Linked DNA regions of Stappia indica. The protein of the gene in region 1 interacts with the protein of each later gene in a pairwise test. Links are inferred from orthologs where the notes say so. Each region holds a gene or a part of one and is shown on either strand. Other genes may lie near its edges. The genes, in order: yegS and gltA.

Region 1 (3,368 bases):
GACCTGCACGGTCGGGCGCTTCTCCTCGATGGTCTCGTCGAACTCCGCCGAGGCCATGGTGGCGCCGCCGACGCCGTCGCGGCCCGTCTTGGCGCCGAGATAGACGACCGGCAGGCCGACGCCCTCGGCCTTGGACAGGAAGATGCCGTCGGCGCGGGCGATGCCGGCGGCGAAGGCGTTGACCAGGCAGTTGCCGTTGTAGCGGGCGTGGAACTCGACCTCGCCGCCGACGGTCGGCACGCCGAAGGAGTTGCCGTAGCCGCCGACGCCGGCAACGACGCCGGAGACCAGGTGCTTCGTGCGCGGATGCTCGGGCGCGCCGAAGCGCAGCGCGTTCATCGCCGCCACGGGCCGTGCGCCCATGGTGAAGACGTCGCGCAGGATGCCGCCGACGCCGGTCGCCGCGCCCTGGTAGGGCTCGATATAGGAGGGGTGGTTATGGCTCTCCATCTTGAAGACCACGACCTCGCCGTCGCCGATATCGACCACGCCGGCATTCTCGCCGGGGCCCTGGATGACGCGGGGCCCGGTGGTCGGCAGGGTCTTCAGCCACTTTTTCGACGACTTGTAGGAACAGTGCTCGTTCCACATGGCCGAGAAGATGCCGAGCTCGGTGAAGGTGGGCTCCCGCCCGATCAAGGCCAGAATGCGCTCGTACTCGTCCGGCTTGAGGCCGTGCGCCTCGACGAGTTCCGGAGTGATGGCGATGTCGTTGGGGATCATGGGGGCCTGCAACCTTTGAAGCGGAAGATGCCGCCCGTTTAGCAAACCGGAGGGCCAAAGGGAATTGTAGACATGCTCCTTCGGCGTTCCCATCTATCACAAGGCTTGCCTTTATGCTCCCGATCGTCGGTCATCCGCTTCCTTCCGCCGCAGCCCCTGCCTCTGCCACACCAGAACGGAACATCCGCATGCGTCGTCTCCTGCTGATCCTGAACGGCAAGTCCTCCCAGCGTGAGGATGTGCGCGAGGCCGTCGAGCGGCTGCGGGCCGAAGGCCACGAGCTGCATGTCAGGGTGACCTATGACGGGGACGACGCGACGCAGTTCGCGCAGGAGGCCGTGCGGCGCGATCCGGGCGAGCGGCCGCAGGTGATCATCGCAGGTGGGGGCGACGGCACGGTGAACCAGGTGGTCGCGGCGGCGCTGGAGGCGGATCCCGCGACCGACTGCGCCTTCGGCGTGTTGCCGCTGGGCACGGCCAACGACTTCGCCACCGGGCTCGGCCTGCCAGTCCAAGACCTCGTCGCCGCGCTGAAGCTCTGCGCCACCGGAACGCCGCGCCCCATCGACGTCGGGCGCATCAACGGGCGGGTCTTCGTCAATGTGGCGAGCGGCGGCTCGGTCACCCGCATCACCCGCGAGACCGATCCGCGTGCCAAGCGCCTGCTGGGCGGTGCCGCCTATCTCATCGCCGGCGCCAGTCGGATCGGCGAGCTGTCGCCGATGCACGCGGTCTTCAAGGCGGACGGGTTTTCCTGGGAGGGCGATTTTATTGCGATGGCCATCGGCAACGGCCGGCTGGCCGGCGGCGGCGTGCCGCTTTGCGCCGATGCACGCATCGACGACGGCCGCCTCGACCTGACGCTGTTTCCCCAACCGGAGGCGGAGCATCTGGTGACGCTCCTGTCCGGCCTGCTGCGCGAGGCCGACAGCCAGTTCGACGGCTATGCCCGCAAGGCGAGCTTCACAAGGCTGACCATCGAGGCCGAGGAGGATCTGGCGATCAACCTCGACGGCGAGCCGATGTCGGCAAGCCGGCTCGACGTTGCGGTCGAGCCGGGCGCCCTGCGCTTCATCACCGGCGAGTAAAAACCCGGTTCTCAGACCGCGGCGGTGTACTCGCCGCGCGCCGGATAGTCGTTCTTGCGCACGAAATCGAGCGCGCCGACCATCTCCTGGAAATGCGGGCGCACGAAGGGCATCGTCTGCACCGAGGCGAAGTAGAGCGTGCCGTCGGTGCGCACCAGGAACACGCCCGGCTCGGAGAACAGCTCCGGCTCCTCGATGCCGATGGAGGTCGTGCCGCGCCCGGCCGAGACATACAGCCCCCAGTCGCGCGCTACCTGCAGCGGCAGGCCGTAGCCGATGCGCAGGGCCTGCGCCCCGATCTTCTCCGCCATCGCCTCTGCCCGCTCCCTATCGTCGGAGGACAGGGCCAGCGTCGTCACGTCGCGCTCGGCAAAGGCCGGGGTCAGGCGCTCCAGCTCCTTCAGATAGGTGGCGCAGATCGGGCAGTGCAGGCCGCGATAGAAGACGACGAGCGTCGCAAAGTCCGGCTTCTCGGCGGCAAGATCGAAGCGGCCGTGGGCGAGCGTCTCCAGCGCGAGCGCGGGAACTGCCTGGCGGGGAAAGAGGGACATGGGCGTCCTTTCGGGAAGCTCTTGGCGGGCGGTCGTCGCCGGCCATCCTTGTTGGCTGTGCCAAGGTAATGTATGAAAGGAAAAGTTCAGTCCGCCTTTCATGATCGAGAGTTCAATGAACGATGCCAGCATGCCGCAAGGGCGGGTCGACCGGCTGTCGGCCCTGATCGACCGGTTCCGCATTTCCGCCTGCGTGCTGGGCACGGCCCTGCCGCAGGGCGAGCCGGCGCATCTTCTGCTGACGGGCGATGGGAACCTTAGCGAGAACGAGCCGCTCGCCCTGCGGCGGCTGGTGTTCCGCGTCGACGGCACGCGCGAGGCCTGCCGGCTGCAAGGGCCGGTGGCGGTGGCGGCAAGGGTCGATCTCGGCGGGCCGGGCTCGCCGCTCGCCACCGCGCTGCCGGAAGAGGTCTGCATCGACCTTGCCGAGGCGCCGGCGCTGGCGGCGGTTGCCGCCGTGCTGCACGAGGAGGTGACCAGTCCGCGCTGCGGCGGCAAGGCCATCGTCGACCGTCTGTGCGAGATCGTGGTGATCCGCTTCCTGCGCCATGCCATCGAGACCGGGCAGGCGCGCGACGGGCTGATCGCCGGGCTCGGCCATCCGCAGATCATGCTGGCGCTGGTCGCCATGCACGAGGCGCCGGAGCGGCGCTGGCGGCTGGAGGACCTGGCGTCGGTCTGCGGCATGTCGCGCACGGCCTTCGCCACCGGCTTCCGCCGGATCGTCGGGCAGACGCCGGGCGCCTATCTGCAGGCCTGGCGGCTATGCCTGGCGCGGCAGGAGATCGAGCGGGGAGGGGTGTTGAAGAGCGTTGCCGGCCGGGTCGGGTTTTCCAGCGCCTCGGCCTTCAGCCGGGCCTATTCGCGCCAGTTCGGCCAGCCGCCGAGCGGTCACGCGCGGGTGGGCTTTTCCAGCACGTAGACCGCGTCCGTCGCCTCTTCCAGGCGGGCGGCAATCGCCGCCTGGGCATCGAAGAGGCCGCGATTGTAGAAGGCGTTGCCGATC
Region 2 (16,021 bases), 820 kb from region 1 along the record:
GATCGCGGCCGCCGGGTCGTCGCCATCGCCATCAAGGGCGAGGCCGACCCGTCCGTCGAGGCGTTCTCTCCCGTCCATCTCGGCTGGGGCCAGATCGGCAAGCTCGCCAGCCATCTGGAGCGGGAGAAGGTGCGCGATCTGGTGATGATCGGCAGCATCACCCGCCGGCCGGAGCTGCGCGAGATCGTCAGCGATCTCGGCACCATGCGCCGGCTGCCGAAGATTCTCGCCTCGCTTGCCGGCGGCGACGATTCCCTGCTCAAGAAGGTCATCCGCTTCTTCGAGGCCGAAGGCTTCCGCGTCGTCGGGGCCCATGAGGTTGCCCCGCAGCTGCTGGCGCAGCCCGGCTGCATGGCCGGCACGCCGCCGAAGGGCGAGGTGCTCGCCGACCTGGAGCTGGGCGCGGCCACCGTCGCCGAGCTCGGCCGCCTCGACATCGGCCAGGCTGCCGTCTGCTTCCACGGCCGCATCATCGCCGTCGAGGGGGCGGAGGGCACCGATTCCATGCTGGAGCGCTGCCGCGAGCTGCGCGAGCGCGGCCGGGTGCGCGGCAAGGGCGGCGTACTGGTGAAATGCGCCAAGCCGGGCCAGGACCTGCGGGTCGACCTGCCGACCATCGGGCCGGGCACCGTGCAACGGGTGCGGGACGCGGGGCTCTCCGGCATCGCCATCGAGGCCGGCCGGGTGCTGATCGCCGAGCGGGCCGAGACGGTGGCGCTCGCCGCGCGCTCGGGGGTGTTTCTCTACGGTATTTCCGGGGGTATTTCCGGCAAGGCTGCCTCGGCGCAGGCGGAGGGCGGGCAATGACCGAAGACGCTGTTCGCCCGCTGCGGGTCTATGTGGTCGCGGGCGAGGAGTCCGGCGACCAACTGGCCGCGCCGATGATGGCGGCCATCGCCGCGCAGGCCGGCCGGCCGGTCGAGTTCATGGGCGTCGGCGGCGAGCGCATGGAAGCGCAGGGCCTGACCAGCCTCTTTCCCATCGAGGATATCGCGGTGATGGGGCTCAGCGCCGTGCTGGCGCGGCTGCCCTCCATCGTCCGCCGGGTCTACCGGACCGTCGACGATGTGGTCGCCGCGGCTCCCGACGTGCTGGTCATCGTCGACAGTCCCGATTTCACCCACAACGTCGCCAAGCGGGTGCGCAAGCGCGCGCCCTCCATTCCCATCGTCGATTATGTCTCGCCGTCGGTCTGGGCCTGGCGGCCGGGGCGGGCGCGCCGCATGGCCGCCTATGTCGACCGGCTGCTGGCGATCCTGCCGTTCGAGCCCGGCGTGCACGAAAGGCTCGGCGGCCCGCCGACCAGCTATGTCGGCCATTCCCTGATCGAGCGGATCGGTGACTTCCGTCCCGGCGCCGGCGAACGGCGCGCGCTGGAGGAGGGGGCGCCGGTGCTCCTGATGCTGCCGGGTAGCCGGCGCAGCGAGGTGACCCGCCTGCTGCAGGACTTCCGCGGCGCGGTCGAGATCCTGCGGCAGACGCATCCGGACCTCGAAGTGGTGCTGCCGGCCGTGCCGCGCTTGCGGCCGATGATCGAGGAGCAGCTTGCCGACTGGCCGCACCCGCCGCTGGTGGTGACGGGCGAGGCGGCAAAGCTCGCCGCCTTCCGCCGGGCCCATGCGGCGCTTGCCGCCTCCGGCACCGTCTCGCTGGAGCTGGCGATTTCCGGCGTGCCGCTGGTCGTCGCCTACAAGCTCGACTGGTTCTTTCGCCGGCTCAAGGACGTGCACCGCATCGTGCCGGTCGCCCGCGTCAGCTCGATGGTTCTGCCCAACATCATCATCGGCGAGAATGTCGTGCCGGAATTCCTGGACGACGACGCCAACCCGCGCTCCCTTGCCGATGCGGTCGCCCCGCTGCTGGTCGACGGCCCGGCCCGCCGGCGGCAGGTCGATGCCTTCGCCCGGCTCGACACGGTGATGCGGCTGGAGGGGGACGAGAGCCAGGCGGGCGCCGCCGCGCGCATCGTTCTGGAAGAGGCTCGCCGCCGGACTGCCTGATTGGGCGGGCAATCGGCGTTTGACGCGAATTGAGACGCCAAACGCAAATTCGCGCTGAAATTTTGCAAAATCCGTCTCAAAAATATTCAATCGTTTTCAATAGCTTGCCGAAATATTGAGACGGCCTGCGCAAATGGCGCGGGCCCGTCTCCGGCCACTTATCCCCGCTGTCGCAACTGGAGCGGTGCTTTCTATCCCCGTTTGACGCAGCGGCGTTGGAGCGCCGCTCCGGAACCATGCCACGACCGCCGTGCCTCTCCGGTTCCGGCTCTCCGGCTTCGCCTGCGGCCGGGACGACAGCCGGCGAGACTGGCACGGCCTCGCATCCCCTCGGCCGTCACCCCGGCCAAGCGAAGCGCGCGCCGGGGCCTATTGGCTTCCAGAGCGGCGGTGAGGACACGCCTGCGCGAACTCCACGCACAGGCTGTCATCCCGGTTTCGGCGCAGCCGAAGACCGGGACCCAGTAACCCCGAACCTCTCCTTGCGTCCTCCCGGACGGGGCGTCAGCGCCGAGCCGGCACCGGAGAGCCGGGCGCCTATGAGGCGCGCTCCGGAACCATGCCACCACCGCCGTGCTGCTCCGCTTCGGCCGCCCCCGCGCACGTCGTCCCAAACGCAAAAAGGCCGCCCGGAGGCGGCCTTTTCGAAGCTTAGGTCTGTCGATCCGCTCAGCGGCGCTGGGAGACCGGCAGGTAATCGCGCTGTGCCGCGCCCGTGTAGAGCTGGCGCGGGCGGCCGATCTTCTGGGACGGGTCCTCGACCATCTCCTTCCACTGGGCGATCCAGCCGACGGTCCGCGCCAGGGCGAACAGCACGGTGAACATGGTGGTCGGGAAGCCGAGCGCACGCAGCGTGATGCCGGAGTAGAAGTCGATGTTCGGGTAGAGCTTCTTCTCGATGAAGTAGTCGTCGTTGAGAGCGATCTTCTCCAGCTCCATGGCGACGTCGAGAAGCGGATCGTCCCGGATGCCGAGCTCGGCCAGCACTTCATGCGTGGTCTTCTGCATGATGCGGGCGCGCGGGTCGTAGTTCTTGTAGACCCGGTGGCCGAAGCCCATCAGACGGAACGGATCGTTCTTGTCCTTGGCGCGGGCGATGTATTCCGGGATCCGGTCGACCGAGCCGATCTCCGACAGCATGTTGAGCGCCGCCTCGTTGGCGCCGCCATGCGCCGGGCCCCACAGGCAGGCGATGCCGGCCGCGATGCAGGCGAACGGGTTGGCACCCGAGGAACCGGCGAGACGCACGGTCGAGGTCGAGGCATTCTGCTCGTGGTCGGCATGGAGGATGAAGATCCGGTCCATGGCGCGGGCGAGAACGGGGTTGACCTTGTAGTCCTCGCAAGGCACCGCAAAGCACATGTGCAGGAAGTTCGCGGCGTAGTCGAGGTCGTTGCGCGGATACACGAAGGGCTGACCGACGTGATACTTGTAGGCCATGGCCGCAAGCGTCGGCATCTTCGCGATCATGCGCAGGCTCGCCACCATGCGCTGGTGCGGGTCCGAAATGTCGGTCGAGTCGTGGTAGAAGGCCGAGAGCGCACCGACGGTGCCGACCATGATCGCCATCGGATGGGCGTCGCGGCGGAAGCCGGTGAAGAAGCGGCTCATCTGCTCGTGGATCATCGTGTGATAGGTCACGCGATGCACGAAGTCGTCCTTCTGGGCCTTGGTCGGCAGCTCGCCGTAGAGCAGCAGGTAGCAGCTCTCCAGGAAGTCACCGTGCTCGGCCAGCTGCTCGATCGGATAGCCGCGATACAGCAGGGTGCCCTCGTCGCCGTCGATATAGGTGATGGCGGATTCGCACGAGGCGGTCGAGGTGAAGCCCGGGTCGTAGGTGAAACAGCCGGTCTGCGCATAAAGCGAGGCGATATCGACGACGTCGGGTCCGATGGAGCCCGGACGCACCTTCAAGTCCCAGGACTTGTCACCCATCGTCAGCTTGGCAGTGTTGTCGCTCATTCAGGCTACCCCCTTGTATGAAGCGCGCCGCAGGATCGTCCGGGCCGGCTTCCAGGAGAGGCTGGGGCGTGCCGGACACACGGCGGGAGGAAAGGTCGAATGTTGCGTATCCCATTTGTCCGCTCCCCGCAAGCGCGCCTCCCTAACGCTTTCGTCACAGGGTGACGGCGGGTTCATGTGAACCGCAGGCGGCGGCCGGGATCGGGCCGCCGCCTGGTTCCGGCCGGCGCAGGTGCCGGGCCGTATCGGGTCAGCCGGCGGCCTGGTCGGCGATGCGGGCGAGCGATTCCTCGCGGCCGAGCACGGCCAGCACATCGAAGATGCCGGGCGAGGTGCCCCGGCCGGTCAGCGCCGCGCGCAGCGGCTGCGCCGCCTTGCCGAGCTTGAGATCGGTCTCCTCGGCATAGGTGCGCACGGCTTCCTCGGTCGCTTCCGCGCTCCAGGTCTCGAGTGCGGACAGGCGGCCATGCAGGTCGGCGAGCACCTTGCGCGCATCGTCCGCCTCCAGCAGCTTTTCGGCCTTCTCGTCCATGGCGAGCGGGCGCTGCACCCACAGGTATTCGGCGCTGTCGGCAAGCTCGACCAGGGTCTTGGCGCGCTCCTTCAGCCCCGGCAGGGCGGTGCGGAACATCTCGACATGCGCCGGATCCTGCAGCCAGTTGCGCAGGCCTTGCGCGTTCTCCGCATGCGGCAGGAAGCTGGTGAAGTCGGCCAGCAGCTCATCCGCGCCGGCGGCGCGCATGTAGTGACCGTTGAGGTTCTCCAGCTTCTTGAAGTCGAAGCGCGAGGGCGACTTGCCGATGGCGTCGAGATCGAACCAGCCGGTCATCTCTTCGGTCGAGAAAATCTCGTCGTCGCCATGGCTCCAGCCGAGGCGCGCGAGATAGTTGCGCATGGCGGCCGGCAGGTAGCCCATGGCGCGATAGGCCTCGACGCCGAGCGCGCCGTGGCGCTTCGACAGCTTGGCCCCGTCCGGCCCGTGGATCAGCGGGATATGCGCCATCACCGGCACGTCCCAGCCGAGCGCCTGGTAGATCAGCGTCTGGCGGGCGGCATTGGTCAGGTGATCGTCGCCGCGGATGATGTGGGTGACGCCCATGTCGTGGTCGTCGACGACGACGGCCAGCATGTAGGTCGGCGTGCCGTCGGAGCGCAGCAGCACCAGGTCGTCGAGGTCCTTGTTCGGGAAGACGACGCGGCCCTGCACCCTGTCCTCGATCACCGTCTCGCCGTCGACCGGCGCCTTGAGGCGGATCGCCGGCTTGACGCCGGCCGGCGCCTCGGAGGGATCGCGGTCGCGCCAGCGCCCGTCATAGCGCGGCGGCAGGCCGTTGGCGCGCTGCTCCTCGCGCATCGCGGTCAGCTCTTCCGGCGTTGCGTAGCAGCGATAGGCCATGCCCTTCTCGATCAGGCTCTCGGCCGCCTCGCGGTGGCGCGCGGCGCGGGCGAACTGCGAGATCGCCTCGCCCTCCCAGTCGAGGCCGAGCCAGGTCAGCCCGTCGAGGATCGCGGAGATCGCCGCATCGGTGCTGCGTTCCCGGTCGGTATCCTCGATCCGCAGCAGCATCTTGCCGCCGAAGCGGCGGGCATAGAGCCAGTTGAACAGCGCCGTGCGGGCGCCGCCGATATGCAGGTAGCCGGTCGGGGAGGGCGCAAAGCGCGTGACGACGGGAGAGCTCATTCAAAAGGCCTCGTGATCGGTGGCGGTGCCGGGACGGTGCGTCCGGCGAGCCTTCGGGACTGTCCGGTGCCGTTTCGCGTCTTGCGCGAACCCGGGTTGCAATGCAACGCTCCGGTTCTGGCACGGTCGGCGACCGTGTAGCACAGCGGCGGCGCGCCACCAATGCTTGAGCGTTCGGTGGCACGCAGCAGCCAGGGGGAGGGGCGGCTGGGGTGTCCCGGACGGGCGAGGGCGACGACAGGCAGGCACGACAAGGCATGGTGCCTGACACGCTACCTGACACGGTGCAAGGCCGTCGGGCCGAGCGCCGCTGGCTTGCGCTGCCTGCCTTGCCGCTTGCGGACCTGCTTGCCCGTCGTCGGCGAGCCCGCACAGGATGGCACGAACCGCAGGGGCCGGGGACAAGGTTTGCGGCAGCAGCAAGTGAAAGCCTTGCGCAGGGTCGCGGGCTTGCCTACGCCGCGCTCGCCTTCACCCTCGGCATCGCCGTCTATTTCCGCCTGCCGGCCGAGCCGCTTGTCCTCGTCCTTGCGCCCGCTGCCGCCCTTGCCTGGGCGGGCTGGTTTCTCGCCGCGCGCCGCGGTGCATCGGCCCTGCCGCTCCTGGTGCTTGCCCTTGTCCTGTCGGGCGTTTTCACCGGGGCGCTGCGCACCGAGCTGGTCGGCGCGCCGGTGATCGACCGGGCGCGCAGCGTGACGCTGACCGGCTTCGTGGAGGAGGCCGAGCGCACCGACCGCGGCACGCGGCTGCTCCTGCGCGTTGCGGGGATAGAGCGGCTTGCGGCGACGGCCACGCCCTACCGGGTCCGCGTATCCCTGCGCGGCGGTCCGGATGGCGAGAGCATCGGCGTGGGCGAGGGTGTGCGGCTGCGGGCCAGGCTGATGCCGCCTTCTGCTGCCGTGATTCCCGGCGGCTACGACTTTGCCTTTCGCGCCTTCTTCGACGGGATCGGCGCGACCGGTTTTGCCTTCGGTGCGCCGAGCCGCGTCGATCTGGGGCCGGCGCCCGTGTCCCTGCGGCTGAAGGCCGGGGTCGCCCACCTGCGCCTGGCGATTGCCGCGCGGATCCTCGAAGCGCTCGGCGAGACGACGGCGGCCGCGCTCGCCATCGCGCTGATCACCGGCGACCGGTCGCTGATCCCCGAGCCGGTGACGGAGGCGCTCAGGACCGCCGGCCTTGCCCATATCCTGGCGATTTCCGGCCTGCACATGGCGCTGTTCGCAGGCTCCGTCTTCTTCGTCGTGCGGGGGCTGCTGGCGCTGTCCTCGCACCTCGTGCAGGAACGGCGGATCGACGCCTGGGCGGCCGTTGCGGCCATGTCGGCGGCGGTGTTCTATCTCGGCATTTCCGGCGGCTCGATCGCCACGCAGCGCGCCTTCGTGATGATCGTGCTGGTGTTTTGCGGGCGGATCTTCGCCCGGCGCGCCCTGACGTTGCGCAATGTCGCGATTGCCGTCTTCCTCATTCTCGCCGTCCTGCCGGAGGCGTTGCTCGATCCCGGGTTCCAGATGTCCTTCGCCGCCGTCATCGCGCTGGTCGCCGCCTATGAGGAGATCACCCGCCGGCGCGCGGCGCGCGAACGCAAGGCGCCGATGGCGCCGCCCGGCCGCGGGCTGCTGCAGGCGGCAACGTCGGGGGCTGCGGGGTGGTTCTGGGGCCTGCTGCTGACCTCGCTGATCGCGGGTCTCGCGACCGGGGCCATCGGCGCCTATCACTTCCACCGCATCTCGCCGCTCGGCACGCTCGGCAACCTGCTGGCAATGCCGGTGGTGACGCTGGTCGTGATGCCCTTCGCCGTGCTGGCGCTGGCCCTGCTGCCCTTCGGGCTGGAGGCGCTGCCGCTCGCGGCGATGGGGGCGGGCATCGATCTTGTCGTGGCGATGGCAACCTGGGTGAGCGGGTTGACGCCGGATGACGGGGTGATCGGTGCGCCCTCGCTCGCCGGCACGCTGGCCGTGGTCGCGGCCGGGCTCATTGCCTGCCTCGCGCCGCGGGGATATCGCCCAGTGGCCCTGTTGCCGCTTGCCGCCTCGGTGCTGCTTTATGCCCAGCACCGGCAGCCGGACATGCTGATATCGGCGAACGGCACGACCATCGCCGTCCGTGATGCAGCGGGGGACTTGCGCGTTTCCTCGCGCCCGAGCGGCTTCCTGCCGGAGGTGTGGCTGCGGGCCGACGGCGTCGGCGTACGGGAGCACGGGAACCGGCGGATTTCCGCCAAGGATATGCACTGCGACAAGCTCGCCTGCCTGGTGCGGGCGCACGGCTCGCCGGGGGCGGGGACCCGGCACGGAACCTCCGCCAACGCGCCACCAGGACCAAGACCAGGACCAGGGTCAGGATCAGGGCCAGAGCCAAGACCCGTCGCAGCGGCGCAAGGCCCGCCCGCACTGCTGGTCTCGCTGGTGCGCGACAGCGCCGCCTTCGAGGAGGACTGCCGCAAGGTCGACATCATCGTCTCAGCGCTGATCGCCCCGCCCGATTGCCGGGCGCGGCAAGTGTTCGACGGCGCTCGGCTTGCCCGCGACGGCGCCGTTGCGCTCTATTTCAGTGCGCCCGATTCTGCGCCCGATTTTGCGGCCTCTTCGATGCCGGAAGCCGGACCTTCGCCGGCTCCACGCTCCGCCGCGGCATCAACGCATGCCGCCGATCCTGCTGCCGTCTCCGCTGCCCTTTCCGGCGGCTCGGATGCGGCCCCTGCCGGACCAGCGGGCGTGCCCGCAGGCCCATCCGACCCTGTCCCTCCAGAGCCCCCTCGAGCGCTCTCTTCGGCGCACTCTCCCAAGTTCCCTCCGGCGCGGCAGGGTATTCCTCACGCCGGGGCTGCCGGGCCGCTCGATATCGCGGTGCGCCCGAGCTACGGGCGTCGCCGACCCTGGACGCCGAAATAACCGTGCAGTGCCGCGCTCCGTCCGGCGCCCGCCCTCAGTAGCGGCGGAACAACGAGACGAGCTTGCCCTGGATCCGCACGCGCCCCGGACCGAAGATACGGGTCTCGTAGGCCGGATTGGCGGCCTCCAGTGCGACGGACGCGCCCTTCTTGCGCAGGCGCTTCAACGTCGCTTCCTCGTCGTCGATCAGGGCGACGACGATGTCGCCGCTGTCGGCGCTGTCCGAACGGCGGATCACAACCGTGTCGCCGTCGAGAATGCCGGCCTCGATCATGGAATCGCCGCGCACTTCCAGCGCATAGTGATCGCCGTTGCCGAGCAGGTCGGCCGGCATGGCGATGGTGTGGCTGTGGGACTGGATCGCCTCGATCGGCACGCCGGCGGCGATGCGGCCCATGACGGGGATCTCGACGCTGTCATTGGCCGCAGGCGGCGGGGCGGGGGGCCGCTCCACCGGCGGCGTCTTGCCGAGAGAGCCCTCGATGACGGAGGGCGAGAAGCCCTGGCCGCGCTGCGAGGCAAGGCCCGGCGCGACGGATTCCGGCAGCTTGACGATCTCCAGCGCGCGAGCGCGGTTCGGCAGGCGGCGGATGAAGCCACGCTCTTCCAGCGCGGTGATCAGCCGGTGGATGCCCGATTTGGACCGCAGGTCGAGCGCGTCCTTCATCTCGTCGAACGAGGGAGGAACGCCGGTTTCCTTCAGCCTCTCGTGGATGAACAGGAGCAATTCGTGCTGCTTGCGCGTCAACATGCGCTTGGGTCCCCCCGCTCTGGCTCAGCAGCCGGGCCGAAGCCGGCCGGATGCTGCCGATCGCTGCCTGCGACTCAGGCTATGTACAAATCATGAACATAGTCTAACCGTTCCTGCCTTGTTCCACAATGCCCCTGGAGGAACGAAACAAGAAGCGGCGAGGTGCGGGGGCGGCTCAGCTCTGGGGCCGGTTCAGCCTTGAGGCAGGCGCAGGACCGGGACCGGCGTGCCGGCGGGCAGGGGGGCGGCGTGGGGCGGGCGCACCACCAGCGCATCGGCGCGGGTGAGCGTTGCCAGCATGGAGGAATCCTGCCGCTCGAACGGGGCGACGCGCTCCGTGCCATCGTCCTGGCGCAGGATGCGGGCCCTCAGATAGTCCTCGCGCTGGTCGTTGCCGCCGATATCGGCGGCCAGCGGCAGCAGCTCGGCGTCGCGCCGGCGCGGCGGGCGGCCGAGCAGGGCGTCGATCAGCGGGCGCAGGAAGAGAACGCCGCAGACGAGGCTGGAGACCGGGTTGCCCGGCAGGCCGAGCACGCGCATGCCCTCGATCCGGCCGGCCATCAGCGGCTTGCCGGGCCGCATGGCGATGCGCCAGAAGCCGAGTTCCATGCCGGAGGCGGCAAGCACTTCCTGCACCAGGTCATGATCGCCGACGGAAGCCCCGCCGAGCGTCACGAGAATGTCGGCACCGGCCGCCCGTGCCCCGGCGATCTTCTCGGCAATGTGCTCGCGCCGGTCGGCGGCGATGCCGAGCTGCAGCGGTTCGCCGCCGCAATCCTCGACCAGGGCGGCAATGCCGGCATGGTTGGAGGCGATGATCTGGTCCGACCCAGGCTGCTCGCCCGGCTCGACCAGCTCGTCGCCCGTCGCCAGGATCGCGACCTTCGGCCGGCGGCGCAGCTCCAGCACGGGGTGGTTCATGGCCGCCGCCAGCGCAAGGCGGCGATAGTCGAGCCGCGTGCCGGCGGCGAGCAGCGTCTCGCCGGCCTTGAAGTCGAGCCCGGCGGGGCGCACGAACTTGCCCGGCGGGGCGCTTTCCAGTGCGGTGACGAGATCGCCGTCGCGCTCGGTGTTCTCCTGGATCAGGATCGTGTCGCTGCCTTCGGGAAGCGGGGCGCCGGTGAAGATGCGCACGGTCTCGCCCGCCTTGATGGCACCAGTGAAGGCGCGGCCCGCAGGGGCTTCGCCGATCAGCTTGAGCGTTGCAGGAACCGCGGCGATATCGGCCGCGCGCACCGCATAGCCGTCCATGGCGGAGGCTGCAAAGGGCGGCTGGGTGCGCGTCGCGGCAAGGTCGGCGGCGAGCACGCGGCCGTTGGCGCTGGCGAGCGGCACGGTCTCGCCTCCGACAGGCTCGATGCCGCCGAGAAGTCGCGACAGGGCTTCGTCGACCGAGATCAGCGCCATGTCAGCCGTCCCTCACGTCAGTTGGCCTTGTGTCAGGCGGGGTTGGTTTCGCTTGCCGCGGTCCAGTCGCCGGACTTGCCGCCGGACTTGGCGAGAACGCGGATGCCGCCGATGGTCATGCCGCGGTCGACGGCCTTGGCCATGTCGTAGATCGTCAGGCAGGTGACCGAGCAGGCGGTCAGCGCCTCCATCTCGACGCCGGTCTGGCCCGAAACGCGGGCCATCGCGGTGACGCGCAAGCCCGGAAGCGCCTCATCCGGCACGATGTCGACCGCGACCTTGGACAGCAGCAGCGGATGGCAGAGCGGCACCAGCTCATGGGTGCGCTTGGCGGCCATGATGCCGGCGATGCGGGCGGTGGCGATGACGTCGCCCTTCTTGGCCGAGCCCGACAGGATCAGCGCCAGCGTCTCCGGCTTCATGCGCACATGGCCTTCGGCGCGCGCCTCGCGGGAGGTGACCTCCTTGGTCGAGACGTCGACCATGTTGGCCGCGCCGCTCTCGTCCAGATGGGTCAGGCGCGGGGAAGCGTCTCCAGAAGATGTGCCGACCATGTCCTACTCCGCAGCAAGGCCGGGGCGCGCCAGCAGCGCGCGCGTCGCACCCGTCACGTCGTCCTGGCGCATCAGGCTCTCGCCGATCAGGAAGGTAGAGATGCCGCAGCGCTCCATCCGCGCAAGATCCTGCGGGGTGAAGAGGCCCGATTCGCCGACGACGAGGCGGTCGTCCGGGATCATCCCGGCCAGATCCTCGCTGGTTTCCAGCCGCGTCTCGAAGGTCTTCAGGTTGCGGTTGTTGATGCCGATCATCGGCGAGGCGAGGCGCAGCGCGCGCTCCAGCTCGTCCGCATCGTGCACCTCGACCAGCACGTCCATGCCGAGGCCGAAGGCGGTCGCTTCCAGGTCGGCGGCCAGCGCATCGTCGACGGCGGCCATGATGATCAGGATGCAGTCGGCGCCCCAGGCGCGGGCCTCGAACACCTGATAGGTGTCGTAGAGGAAATCCTTGCGCAGGGCCGGCAGCGACGTGGCGGCACGGGCCGCGACGAGGAACTCCGGCGCGCCCTGGAAGGATGGGGTGTCGGTCAGCACGGAAAGGCAGGCCGCACCGCCCGCCTCGTAGGCGCGGGCAAGCGCCGGCGGATCGAAATCGGCGCGGATCAGGCCCTTGGAGGGGCTCGCCTTCTTGATCTCGGCGATCAGGCCGAAGTCGCCGGCGGCCTTGCGGGCGCGCAGTGCGTTCAGGAAACCGCGCGGGGCATCTGCGTCTGCGGCGCGCCGCTCGATCTCGGCCTGCGGCACGGCGGCCTTGGCGGCAGTGATCTCCTGGCGCTTGTAGGCGCCGATCTTTTCCAGGATGTCAGCCATCGCGGGCCTCGTTCGACACCTCGACCAGGCGCGACAGCCGGGCCAGCGCATTGCCGCTGTCGATGGCATTCGCGGCCATCGCGACGCCCTCGGCAAGGGTCGGCGCGCGGCCGGCAACCACCAGCGTCGCGCCGGCATTCATCAGGACCGTGTCGCGATAGGCGGACTTCTCGCCCTCCAGCACCGCCTTGAGCGCGACGGCGTTTTCCGGCGCCTCGCCGCCCTTCAGGTCGGCAGGCTGATGCACCGAAAGGCCGACATCCTGCGGCGAGATCTCGAACAGGCGGACCTCGCCGTTTTCCAGAGCGGCGACGCGGGTCGGGCCGGTCGTGGTGATCTCGTCGAGACCGTCGGAGCCGTGCACGACCCAGGCCGATTCGGAGCCGAGGGCGGCGAGCACCCGGGCGATCGGCTCCACCCATTGCGAGGCGAAGACGCCGACCATCTGGCGCTTGACGCCGGCCGGGTTGGACAGCGGGCCGAGCAGGTTGAAGATCGTGCGGGTGCCGAGCTCGGTGCGGGCCGGGCCGACATGCTTCATCGCCGAATGGTGGTTCGGCGCGAACATGAAGCCGAGGCCCGCCTCGCGGATGCAGCGGGAAATCTGCGCCGGGCCGATGTCGATGTCGACGCCGAGCGCGGCCAGCACGTCGGCGGCGCCCGATTTCGACGACAGCGAGCGGTTGCCGTGCTTGGCGACAGGAACGCCGCAGCCGGCGACCACGAAGGCCGAGCAGGTGGAGATGTTGTAGCTGCCCGAGGCATCGCCCCCGGTGCCCACCACGTCGACCGCATCGGCCGGGGCGGAGACCGGGACCATCTTGGAGCGCATCGTCGCGACGGCGCCGGCGATCTCGTCGACGGTCTCGCCGCGCACCCGCAGCGCCATCAGGAAGCCGCCGATCTGTGCCGGGGTCGCCGCACCCGACATGATGATGTCGAAGGCGGACTGGGCCTCGGCGCGCGACAGGGCGTGCCCGTCGGCGGCCTTGGCGATCAGGGTCTTGAGGTTGCTCAAATCGACGTCCTCCCGAAAGGGACCCGGGGCGGCATCAGCTACCGCCCTGGCCGAGCACCCGGTTGATGTTGGCCTGGTTGACGCTGACGCCGAGACGCGCCTCGCGCTCGCCGACATACTGGCCGATGACCGAGTTCTGCAGCGCCTCGGCCAGCCGCTGGTCGAGCGCGGCGATCTCGCCGGCCTCGCGGAAGAAGGCCGGGGCATTGGCGCCGGTAACGCGGAAGACGAGACGGCGGCCTCCCTCGTGCGCGGCGCTGCCGAGCGTGCCGACCGGACCGGAGAACACGGACGGGATGGCCGAGGCGGGCAGGGGGCCGTTGGCGCCGTTGCGCTTGATGCCGGTCGCGGAGGCAACAGTCAGGCCGCGCTCGGTGGCGACGTCCTGCAGCGACTTGCCGCCGCGGACCTCGTCCACGATGGACTTGGCCAGATCGTCGAGCCGCTGGGTGCGCTGCTGCGCGGTCCAGGCGTCGACGACCTGCGGGCGGACCTCGTCCAGCGTGCGGTCGCGGGCCGGCACGACTTCCTGCACCTCGAACCACAGGAAGCCGTCGCGGCCGAGCTGCAGCATGTCGGCCTCGATGCCGACATCGCTCTCGAACACGTCGGAGATCAGGTCGTTCGCGTCCGGCAGCGTGACGGCATTGCCGGCCTGGTCCTTGCCGGCGCTGTCGAAGGCGGCCGGCGCGTCGAGGGTCAGGGAGAATCGCTCCGCGACCTCCTGCAGCGTCGCGCCGCCGGCGCGGGCGTCCTCGATCTCGTCATGCAGGTCCAGCACCTCGCGCGTCGCAAGGCGCAGGGCGACCTCCTTGCGCAGTTCCGGACCGACCTCCTCCAGCGGCGACTGGTGCGCCTCGGTGATCTCGGCGACCTTGAGCAGCACGGAGGTCAGGCGACCCTCGACGATGCCGGAGGTCTGGCCCTCGGCGAGCGAGAACGCCGCCTCGGCGATGGCCGGGTCGAGCAACTCGGTGCGAGCCATGTTGCCCAGCTCCACCTGCGCTTCCGTCAGGCCGCGCTCGGCGAGAATGTCCTCGAAGGTCTTGCCTTCCGAAAGGGCGGTGCGGGCCGCTTCGACCGCGGCCGCATCGCCCAGCGGGATCTGCAGGATGCGGCGGCGCTCCGGCTCGCCGAAGCGGTCGCCGGACGCGGCATATTCCTGGCGCAGGTCGTCCTCGCTGACCTCGTCCGGGCGCGCCAGGCGCTCGGGCGTCAGCGACAGCAGCGCCACCTTGCGGTATTCGGGCGCGCGGAACGTGTCCTGGTTGGCCTCGAAATAGGTGGTGAGCTCGGCGTCCGTCGGGGCGGGGATCTCGCCGGCCTGGTCGGCGCCGAATTCCACGTAGTCGACGCTGCGCTCCTCGTTGGCGTGCTGGTTGAACGCCTCCAGCATCGCCGCCGGGGTCGCAAGGCCGCCGCTGATCGCATCGGCGATCTGGCGGCGCTCCTCCAGCAGCCGGCGCTCGGCGACGAAGGCGTCCTCGGTCAGGCCGTTGGCCATCAGCACGCGCGACAGCAGGGCGCGGTCGAAGCCGCCGCCCGGCGCCTGGAAGGCCGGGGCCTCCTGGATGAGGCGGACCAGCTGCTGGTCGGACAGGCCGAGATTGTACTCGTCCGCGGTCTCGTTCAGCGCGGCTTCGGCGATCAGGCGTCCGAGCACCTGTGCGGGAATGCCGAGCGAGGCGCCCTCGACGGTCGACAGCGGCCGTCCGATGTTGCGGCCGATCGTGTCGAGCTCGCGCCGATAGGCATTGTCGAACTCGACGATCGAGATCTTGCGGTCGCCCACGGTCGCGACCTGGTCGCCGCCGACATTGAGAAGATCACCCGAAATGCCCCAGATCGCGAAGCTGATGACGAGAAGAGCGATCAGGAGTTTGGAAATCCATGACTTTGCGCCGCTGCGCAGAGTGTCGAGCATTGCAGGTTCCGTCGTTACAGGGGCGTTACCGGGGCAACAGGATACGGCCCGGACCTTGGGTAAAATCCGAGCTGGAGCGGGCGGATCATAGAGATGCGGATCGGCAGGGGCAAGGCACAGGCAATGGCTTGGGCAAAGGCTCGGGCAAAGGCTTGCGCCGTATCGTCTTGAACGAGGCGGAAATTCTGGTAGCACCGGCATTGAATGTGCCCGCCCGGCACGCCCATCGCCGACCGCATGCCAGCCGAGGATGCCGAAATGACCGACAGGAACACGCCGCTGATCGCCGGAAACTGGAAGATGAACGGGCTGGCGACCGCGCTCGGCGAGCTGCGTTCCATGGCGGAGGCGGCGGCCGGCGGTCTCGCCGCTTCGGTCGATCTCGCCATCTGCCCGCCCGCGACGCTGGTTGCCGCGGCCGCAGCTGCGGCCGGCGACAGCGGCCTCAGCATCGGCGGCCAGGACTGCCACCCGGCGGCGAGCGGCGCCCACACAGGCGACATCTCGGCCGAGATGCTGGCCGATTCCGGCGCGCGCTGGGTCATCGTCGGCCATTCCGAGCGCCGGGCCGATCATGGCGAGAGCGACGCGCTGGTGCGGGCCAAGGCGGAGGCCGCGTGGCGGGCGGGCCTTATCGCCATCGTCTGCGTCGGCGAGACGGAAGCCGAGCGCAAGGCGGGCAAGGCTCTCGAGGTGGTCGGCGCACAGCTTGCCGGCTCGGTGCCGGAGGGCGCGGACGGCGCCCGGCTGGTCGTTGCCTACGAGCCGGTCTGGGCCATCGGCACCGGCCTGACGCCGACGGTGGATGACGTGGCCGAGATGCATGCCTATATGCGCAAGGAACTGCAGGGACGGTTCGGGCCCTCGGCCGCCTCGATCCGGCTGCTTTACGGCGGCTCGGTGAAGCCGGCCAATGCCGGCGAGCTGCTGTCGGTCGACAATGTCGACGGCGCGCTGGTCGGCGGCGCCAGCCTGAAGGCCGCCGATTTCCTTGCGATCGCAAAGGCCGCCGGCTGATCC

The links.
Region 2: the proteins of yegS (region 1) and gltA interact in binary tests that used the Escherichia coli proteins (3 or more experiments, as listed by UniProt). The link is inferred for Stappia indica from one-to-one orthologs.

Annotation. Positions count from the first base shown.
Region 1 is NZ_CP046908.1:1,182,207-1,185,574, reverse strand. Bases 1-2,861 are described here. They hold yegS (lipid kinase YegS), read left to right. Parts: upstream 1-911; coding sequence 912-1,811; downstream 1,812-2,861. Other genes in these bases: GH266_RS05695 (helix-turn-helix transcriptional regulator), read left to right, coding at 2,478-2,861; GH266_RS05700 (peroxiredoxin-like family protein), read right to left, coding at 1,823-2,362; purL (phosphoribosylformylglycinamidine synthase subunit PurL), read right to left, coding at 1-723. Outside these bases: more of GH266_RS05695, read left to right, coding at 2,862-3,284; GH266_RS05690 (DUF2164 domain-containing protein), read right to left, coding at 3,254-3,368. UniProt on the Escherichia coli protein: In vitro phosphorylates phosphatidylglycerol but not diacylglycerol; the in vivo substrate is unknown.
Region 2 is NZ_CP046908.1:349,670-365,690, reverse strand. The notes cover bases 1,817-4,773. They hold gltA (citrate synthase), read right to left. Parts: upstream 3,963-4,773; coding sequence 2,670-3,962; downstream 1,817-2,669. Other genes in these bases: gltX (glutamate--tRNA ligase), read right to left, coding at 4,213-4,773; lpxB (lipid-A-disaccharide synthase), read left to right, coding at 1,817-2,000. Also shown: GH266_RS01715 (LpxI family protein), read left to right, coding at 1-807; more of lpxB, read left to right, coding at 804-1,816; more of gltX, read right to left, coding at 4,774-5,643; GH266_RS01695 (ComEC/Rec2 family competence protein), read left to right, coding at 5,901-8,534; transcriptional repressor LexA, read right to left, coding at 8,569-9,285; GH266_RS01685 (molybdopterin molybdotransferase MoeA), read right to left, coding at 9,478-10,692; cyclic pyranopterin monophosphate synthase MoaC, read right to left, coding at 10,725-11,246; indole-3-glycerol phosphate synthase TrpC, read right to left, coding at 11,250-12,059; trpD (anthranilate phosphoribosyltransferase), read right to left, coding at 12,052-13,077; GH266_RS01665 (peptidylprolyl isomerase), read right to left, coding at 13,112-15,001; tpiA (triose-phosphate isomerase), read left to right, coding at 15,260-16,018.